DNA from 2 places in the Lysinibacillus pakistanensis genome. Region 1 is predicted to be linked to the other one. Evidence: riboswitches for the same ligand, from Rfam matches in the RefSeq annotation. Region 1 holds a riboswitch; the other holds the start of a gene.
What was found. Region 1 has a riboswitch for thiamine pyrophosphate ahead of thiC (phosphomethylpyrimidine synthase ThiC). Riboswitches for the same ligand answer to the same signal wherever they lie in the genome.
Positions count from the first base shown of each region.

Region 2: it holds a riboswitch for thiamine pyrophosphate, as region 1 does, so the genes downstream of both, thiT (energy-coupled thiamine transporter ThiT) here and thiC (phosphomethylpyrimidine synthase ThiC) in region 1, are expected to answer to the same signal.

Region 1 covers NZ_CP126101.1:249,575-253,620, forward strand. Annotated here, with positions in the region: gene QNH24_RS01175 (AEC family transporter) at 1-143, shown strand, start outside; gene QNH24_RS01180 (hypothetical protein) at 623-751, shown strand; partial or broken gene QNH24_RS01185 (methyl-accepting chemotaxis protein) at 763-927, shown strand; gene QNH24_RS01190 (hypothetical protein) at 931-1,179, shown strand; TPP riboswitch at 1,287-1,401, shown strand; gene thiC (phosphomethylpyrimidine synthase ThiC) at 1,540-3,318, shown strand; gene QNH24_RS01200 (catalase) at 3,442-4,046, opposite strand, start outside.
Region 2 covers NZ_CP126101.1:4,515,180-4,519,225, reverse strand. Annotated here, with positions in the region: gene QNH24_RS22590 (helix-turn-helix domain-containing protein) at 1-1,703, opposite strand, end outside; gene QNH24_RS22585 (hypothetical protein) at 1,898-2,023, opposite strand; gene QNH24_RS22580 (magnetosome magnetite crystal formation protein family) at 2,079-2,411, opposite strand; TPP riboswitch at 2,537-2,644, shown strand; gene thiT (energy-coupled thiamine transporter ThiT) at 2,764-3,324, shown strand; gene map (type I methionyl aminopeptidase) at 3,530-4,046, shown strand, end outside.

The sequences.
Region 1 (4,046 bases):
CATCCCGAAATAGCTCTAGTTTAGCATTAGAGTATGATATCGAATCAGCAACAGCCGCACAAACTGTTTTATTTTCAACAATAGTGAGCTGTATTACAGTAACAATCGTTATTTATCTAGCAGAATTATTATTTCTTTCATAACATATGACGTAAAAAAGGAATAGGCTTATGGCTTATTGCTTTTTTTTATGCTCCAAAAGTAAAAAAAATAAGAAAATAAAAGTGTTTTTTGTTAGTTATTGTAATTTTCAATATATACATAGAGTAAATAGGTACTAAATAATAATATTTAAAGGGGTGTTCATAGCTTTGCGTAAAGGTATGGAGTTATGGAAAAAATTTATCATCTTATTAGTAGCTATTATGATTGTTTTTAGCGTTTCTCTAGGTCTTATTGTCTATAAAAGTGCAAAAAGATAGTGGAGTTGACGTTAAAGGAAAATAGTATGATTCTAGCAGGAAATGTCGTGAACCAGCTTGATTCAGAGAGGTATGAGCAGCCAGTTAAAAACCTGATAACCACTCACTGTATCTTGATTTACAGAAGGAGCTTACGACAATACTGAAAACCAATTATGTAACGTATATCAACGTATTCAAGGGAACATCTGGAACAATCGATGGTACTGGTGGATGCAGGAGATTTAAATAGTAAGGAAACCTATCAAATTGGAGATATTATAGAGGATATACCGTATGAAAGTGTTGTAAAAACAATTTCTAATAATGAGGATGGCTTTAGTGAGTAGGTGAGCATGGCAAAGGCTTTTCAATTGTCGCAGAAGAAGTGAAAAAGCTGGCAGAGATGACAAAGCTGTCGGCAGAAGATATTCGTCAGCATATATATGAATTTAAAATCGTGACAGAAACGGTTTTAAAAGAAATGGACCATAGTACTGTTGAAGTTAAAGTGGGGGTCCATTAGGTAATGGCCATTAGTGAAGAGTTAGATCATTTGTTTGAAGCAGTAAAAGTAGTTGAGGAAGATGTACAAAATGTTTTTGAGGTTACAAACACAATGTCTAAAAACACGAACATTGTCTTAACAGCATTAGAGCAAACGAATGAGGTCACTGAGGCTGTTCTGTTAGAAACAAAGGAAGTAGCCGATGCATCAAAGTTACAAGAATCAACATTGAGCCAGCTAAGTAGTACGATTCATGAATTAACGGAGTAGGTAAAGCGTTTAGAGTTTATGAAGCAAAAATATAAACTCTGAAGGAAAAAATAGTGATGAAGCTTCCATCTCTTAGCAATATCTGTTACACTAGCATCAAACTTAATAGCATTGACTAGGGGAGTCTGATGAGTCAGGCTGAGAGGGAAACGCATAGAGGTTTCTTGACCCTTTGGACCTGATCTGGCTCATACCAGCGTGGGAAAGTTAAGAAATTATTGCGTGCTCTTTACAATGCGATAATTATACCTTTTACAATCATAGCCGGATCCAAAATTTTTTGGATTCGGTTTTTATTTTTATTGGGGTGAGCTAGATTCGGTCCTTGTATGAATTTTCTATAAGGGAGAGAAGTAGGTCATGACAACAGTTAGCGAAAAGAACATTACGATTATGTCGAGCTTTGAGGGTAGTAAAAAGGTTTATGTAGAGGGTTCGAGACCGGATATTTTGGTGCCGATGCGTGAAATTGCATTAAGTCCAACGACTGGAAGCTTTGGAGAAGAGAAAAATGCTCCAGTTCGTGTGTATGATACGAGCGGTCCATATACTGACCCTGCCTATAAGGTAGATATTACTAGGGGCTTACCAGCGTTGCGAAGTGAATGGATTAGAGAGCGAGGGGATGTTGAGGAGTATATAGGGCGAACTATTAAACCGGAGGATAATGGCTTCCGTAATGCTGATGATCCACGTATTCAAGAAAACGTTTTTCCTGAGCTATCTAGGAAACCTATACGTGCGAAAAAGGGGAGAAATATCACACAGCTTCATTATGCACGAAAGGGAATTATAACACCGGAAATGGAGTTTGTAGCGATTCGTGAAAATATGGAACCTGAATTTGTTCGCTCTGAAATTGCAGCGGGGCGTGCGATTATGCCTTCTAATATTAATCATCCTGAGGCTGAGCCAATGATTATAGGACGTAGCTTCCATGTGAAAATTAATGCTAATATTGGGAATTCAGCAGTATCATCTTCTATTGCAGAAGAGGTGGAGAAAATGACTTGGGCAACACGCTGGGGTGCTGATAATATTATGGATTTATCGACTGGTAAGCACATTCATACGACGCGTGAATGGATTATCCGTAATGCTGCGGTGCCAGTTGGAACAGTGCCAATTTACCAAGCACTTGAAAAGGTAAACGGTGTAGCTGAGGATTTAACATGGGAGGTGTATCGTGATACGTTAATCGAGCAGGCAGAGCAAGGCGTTGACTACTTCACGATTCATGCAGGCGTACTGTTGCGTTATGTGCCACTTACAGCAAATCGTGTGACAGGCATTGTGTCACGCGGAGGTTCAATTATGGCGCAATGGTGCTTATATCATCATCAAGAGAACTTTTTATATACACATTTTGAAGAAATCTGTGAAATCATGAAAACATATGATGTTGCCTTCTCGTTAGGGGATGGCTTACGTCCTGGATCGATTGCAGATGCTAATGACGAGGCACAGTTTGCAGAGCTTGAAACGTTAGGAGAATTAACACAGATTGCCTGGAAGCATGATGTACAGGTGATGGTGGAGGGGCCAGGCCACGTGCCGATGCATTTGATTAAAGAAAATATGGACAAGCAATTAGAGGTGTGCAAGGAGGCTCCGTTCTATACTTTAGGACCACTGACAACAGATATTGCCCCTGGCTATGATCATATTACATCTGCTATTGGTGCGGCAATGATAGGTTGGTTTGGTACGGCAATGCTATGCTACGTGACACCAAAAGAGCATCTAGGCTTACCAAATCGAGAGGATGTTCGTGTAGGGGTGATTACGTATAAAATTGCTGCACACGCGGCTGATTTAGCGAAGGGGCATCCGGGAGCACAGCAGCGAGATGATGCACTTTCAAAGGCACGTTTTGAATTCCGTTGGCGCGATCAATTCAACCTGTCTTTAGATCCAGAGCGTGCAGTTGAATACCATGATGAAACATTACCAGCAGAGGGGGCAAAAACTGCGCACTTCTGTTCAATGTGTGGGCCTAAGTTCTGTAGTATGAGAATCTCACAGGATATTCGTAATTATGCAAAAGAAAAGGATTTAAATACGACAGAGGCAATTCATCAAGGGATGCAGGAAAAGGCTGAGGAATTTAAGAAAGCAGGCAGTCAGATTTATCAATAATATTGTAATGAAGGTTTGTGTCTATTTAGGCACAAACCTTTTTCGTTGAATAAAAAACTCCATGTGAAGTGTTGCTCACATGGAGTTAAAGTTGGATTTGGATATCAATAATAGGTGGAAAAATTAAACGTTAGATGGTTGTTTCACGTATGGATTAGAAAGATCCATACCTTCTAAAGAAAGACCCATTGCTTTTGCTACACCCTCACCATATGCTGGATCAGCTAAATAGCAGTGAAGAATATGGCGACGTTTGATGAACTCTTCAACAGGTGCCATATCATTTGCTGTATTTTCGAATAGGCGTTGTTGTTCTTCTGCAGTCATAAGACGGAATAGTTTACCTGGTTGCTCGAAGTAGTTGTTATCATCTTCACGGAAGTCATGGATACCTGCGTTACCATCAATGCGTAATTCAGGCTCTTTATAGTCTAAGTTATGCTCCCATTCGCCGTAGCTATTTGGTTCATAGCCTAAAGTTGAACCAAGGTTGCCGTCAAAACGTATAGCGCCATCACGATGGAAAGTACGGAATGGACATTTTGGAGCGTTTACTGGAAGCATATAATGATTTACACCTAGGCGGTAGCGTTGTGCATCTGCATAAGCAAAGATTCGTCCTTGCAACATTTTATCTGGTGAGAAGCTAATACCAGGAACAATGTTTGATGGAGCGAATGCAGCTTGCTCAACCTCAGCGAAATAGTTGTCTGGGTTTTTATTTAATT
Region 2 (4,046 bases), 980 kb from region 1:
TCGTCAATCTCTATTAATGAAAAAATCGTCTGGAGTCTATATTTAATGGTGTTTAGGTGTACAAAGCATGCCTCGGCTGTTTTTTTCCGATTTTGATTATGTTCAAAAAATAGCTTTAGTGTATATAATAAATCGGTTTTATGTTGATTATCATATTCAATAATTGGGCCAAGCTTCAGTCCCACATACTCAGCCATTTCCTGTGGGTCATTATTTAAAAAAAGTGTATAAGGTCCAAGCTTATCATAGGATATGATGAATGGTGCCTGTTCTAGTGTCTGCAAATAGTCAATACACTTTGTGGAGTCCCGATATGAACTGAAAATGTTTTCAATTGTGTCAAAGTGTCTTCCGAGACCAACTATAAACGCTAGTGAATTGTACTTTGTTGAGTCCTTTTCGAGGAGTACAAAAAAATATTGAATACGCTCTTTAAACTGTTCGACTGAAACTCGCAAATTGTTCATAAATAAAAAATGATAGTGCAAATCATGCTCCGAGATAAAAACTGGTAAGGAAAATAAGCGAGTTAAACGATATAGAAGTTTACTAAATTGGTGCTGCATTTTTTTAGTTTGAGCAACATGATATGAACTCCCATCAAGTTGTAGGGTAGCACATAAGTAATGAGAAGTTTGATGAATTTCTTGACGTTTATAAAAGGCATTGAAATTTGAGCTTAAAAGCTGTTGTAGCAAATATCCATCATATTTAAAGGAATTTTCTAGCTCCTTTTCCTCCTCTGCTAACTGTAAGGCAAATAGTGCACTTGCCTGCTCCACTGCAAATAAATCTAAAGGGTCCATCTGTAAATGATGATTCATAACGATTAATAGTACTCCTATAACACCCCGCTCTGTATGAATAGGAAACAAATAACTTACATACGTTTCATCTTTGATTGGTATGTATACTTGATGTCGTATACAGTGCTGTACAACTTTATCAAGATGCATTGATGTTTGTTCTTTTAAAATATCAGTAGCAAACTTAGCTGTAGGAGAAGATGCGATAAGTAAATCGTAAAAATCTGTCATAATAGCTACAGACTGACCTAGTAATGATGCAAGCGTATCAATCATATCGCTTAGACGACCACGTGTTAAGGAAACCTGTGTTAACGCATTATAAATACGTTTAGAGCGTTCGTTTTGAGTAAATAATTTTGCATTTTCAATCGCAATTGAGGATTGGTTTGCAAATGCTTGTAACATCGTTAAATCGCTATTTTCAAACTGTGTATCTCCTGAAAAATTGACGATTGTTAATACCCCTATGCATGAGTTACTTTTATCAAGAAGTGGAGCACAAACAGCACTTTTGGGGTAAGAAAAATTACCAACTGCTTTTGTATAGTTTTCTTCATACTGTGGAAATAAATCCGCCATGCTTTCTGTAACATCGCTGCTAGAGTGGAATCTAAACGCTTGTTTTTGGGAAAATACCTTTCCAGTCATCCCTTCATTGGAGGCAAGGTGAATCTTTTTTAAATAAGCCAGGTCATAGCCAATGGCATGCTTGGCTACAAGACGATTAGTTTCTGTATTCAACATAAACAATACCCCTGCATCAGCACCTTCAATTACATGCAGCACCTCACTCATCAGTTTTTCTAATACTTGGTTAATATCGAGTGTTGAAGTTAGGACCTGTGCTGCATTAACCAAGCTCATTAATTGTTTTTCGCTATTTATTTTAAACAACCCCTCATCTGTAGTGCTAAACCCTATTTTAATATAAATCTGCTATACCAAGTATAAGAATACAGTTATGAAGGCAAAAAAAGAATCTGCAATAAAAAAAGTAAGCGTTTCAAATCCTAAGGGATTGGATTGACGCTTACCAGTAAAAGAGAGCAGATTTTTAATTTAGATATTTACCTTAAAATGAGTTTAGATTATTTTTTATAGCTGTCTTTGGAAGAATAAGGGGCTCCTTTCTTCGCAGCAATTACCTTTTTTACAATGGGTATAACGATAGGTGCTAATTTTACGGCGGTTTTGACAACTTTAGATACTTTCATAAAATAACAGCTCCTTTTACTATTAGTTCTACCTTTTTATGTTAGAAATGAAACATTAACGAATAACACGAACCGCTTGCACGATATTCCAAATAACAATCCCTAGTGAGACGAGTAAGTAAATGGCAAATGATGCAAACCAAACGATTATAAATGTATTACTACCTGATTCTGGGTCAAAAGTGTTAAAGGATATAGTTGAGAAGACAAAAACAGCAAAGAAGATGATACCAAATACAACTGGGATTAAATGCGAAATAAGTGCTCGAATAGAGTGTCTTTTTACGTCACTATCTTTAGAAACAAAGTAAACAATTAACGGCACAATAAAGGGTGCGAAAAAAACGCTAAGATAACTAAAGGCAGATAAAATTTTTTGGTTCTCCATAGTTGTACCTCCTTTTTTAATATTTACGCATGAAAAACAGCAAAGTTTCAAAAAATATTGTGAAATTAGAGTTGTAATCATATCCGTATTTGCGTACAATGAGGTTGTTCAAATAAAAAAGATGTAACGACCACAAGGGGAGCTGATGATGTCAGCTGAGACTAGGCACGTAATGCCTTAACTCTTTGAACCTGTAAGTTAACACTTGCGTAGGGATGTGGATAGAAACCGACACTTGTACGATGTGAGGCTCTGTCCTGGCATTGTTTTTTTTTTGCCAGATAGAGTCAAAAAGTAATTTGATTTCTATTCCTGCTCTTGTATCCTACATCGGAACAAAGGAGAGAATAAAATGGACAAAAAAAGACTTTTAATGCTTGTGGAGATTGCGATATTTGCAGCAATTGGTCTTGTGCTAGATCAGATTTCCTTTAAAGTATGGGCACAAGGTGGCTCTGTTAGTCTAGTGATGGTACCAATAATTTTAATAGCCTTCCGTTGGGGGCTTTTGCCTGGACTGACAACGGGCTTTCTTATTGGTGTTATGCAAACAATGTTTGGTCCTACAATTGTACATTGGCTTCAGGGCTTACTCGATTATGGCGTTGCCTTTACGGTAGTCGGCTTGGTCGCAATTGTACGTCGACCAGTGCTTGAGGCTGCAAATAATCTAAACAAAACGAAAATGGCGCTATATATTATTGTAGGAACTGTATTGGCAGGTTTTTTACGCTATGCAGCACATACCGTTGCTGGCGCAGTATTTTTCTCAGAGTATGCTGGCGATCAAAATGCATGGATTTATTCAATCATTTATAATGGAACATATATGCTACCAGCAACAGTTTTAACTGCCATTGTCGGTGTTCTATTATTTACAGCAGCACCACAATTAATGCAACGAAAATCATAAATACTCTACCCTTCACAGTAGTGGAGGGTTTTTTGTATCGTATTTAGGATTTGGCTATTATAAGTTTTACTCGCTGTAGAAATATTGTTACATTTCAGCACTTTGCAATTTATGAGGGCATACAATATTTAAAGCGTTTAGCGTTTTATGTCAAACAAGTTATGTTATATTAAAGTGTAGATATTAGATGAAAGGGACGTTATAAATGATTGTAAAAACACAAGAAGAGATTGAAGCCTTTAAAAAAATCGGTCGTATTTGTGCCGAAATTCGTGAAGCAATGAAGGCTGCGACAAAACCTGGTGTAACAACACTTGAACTCGATGAAATTGCCGGTCGTATGTTTTCTGAGGCAGGTGCAATTTCTGGACCTAAAGGAGAATATGACTTCCCAGGATATACATGTATCAGTGTCAACGAGGAAGTAGCTCACGGTATTCCCGGAAAACGCGTAATTCAAGAGGGAGACATTGTCAATATTGATGTATCTGGTTCATTAAATGGCTACTTTGCAGATACTGGAATTTCATTTGTCGTGGGTGCAGGCTATGAGGATAAAGAAAAACTATGTCGTGTGGCAAAAAGTGCCTTCGATCGTGCAATGACAAAAGTAAAAGCTGGGTCAAAATTAAATCAAATTGGAAAAGCTGTTGAGCGAGAAGCATATGCCAATGACTTAACGGTGATTATGAACTTAACAGGTCATGGCTTAGGTCGTTCCT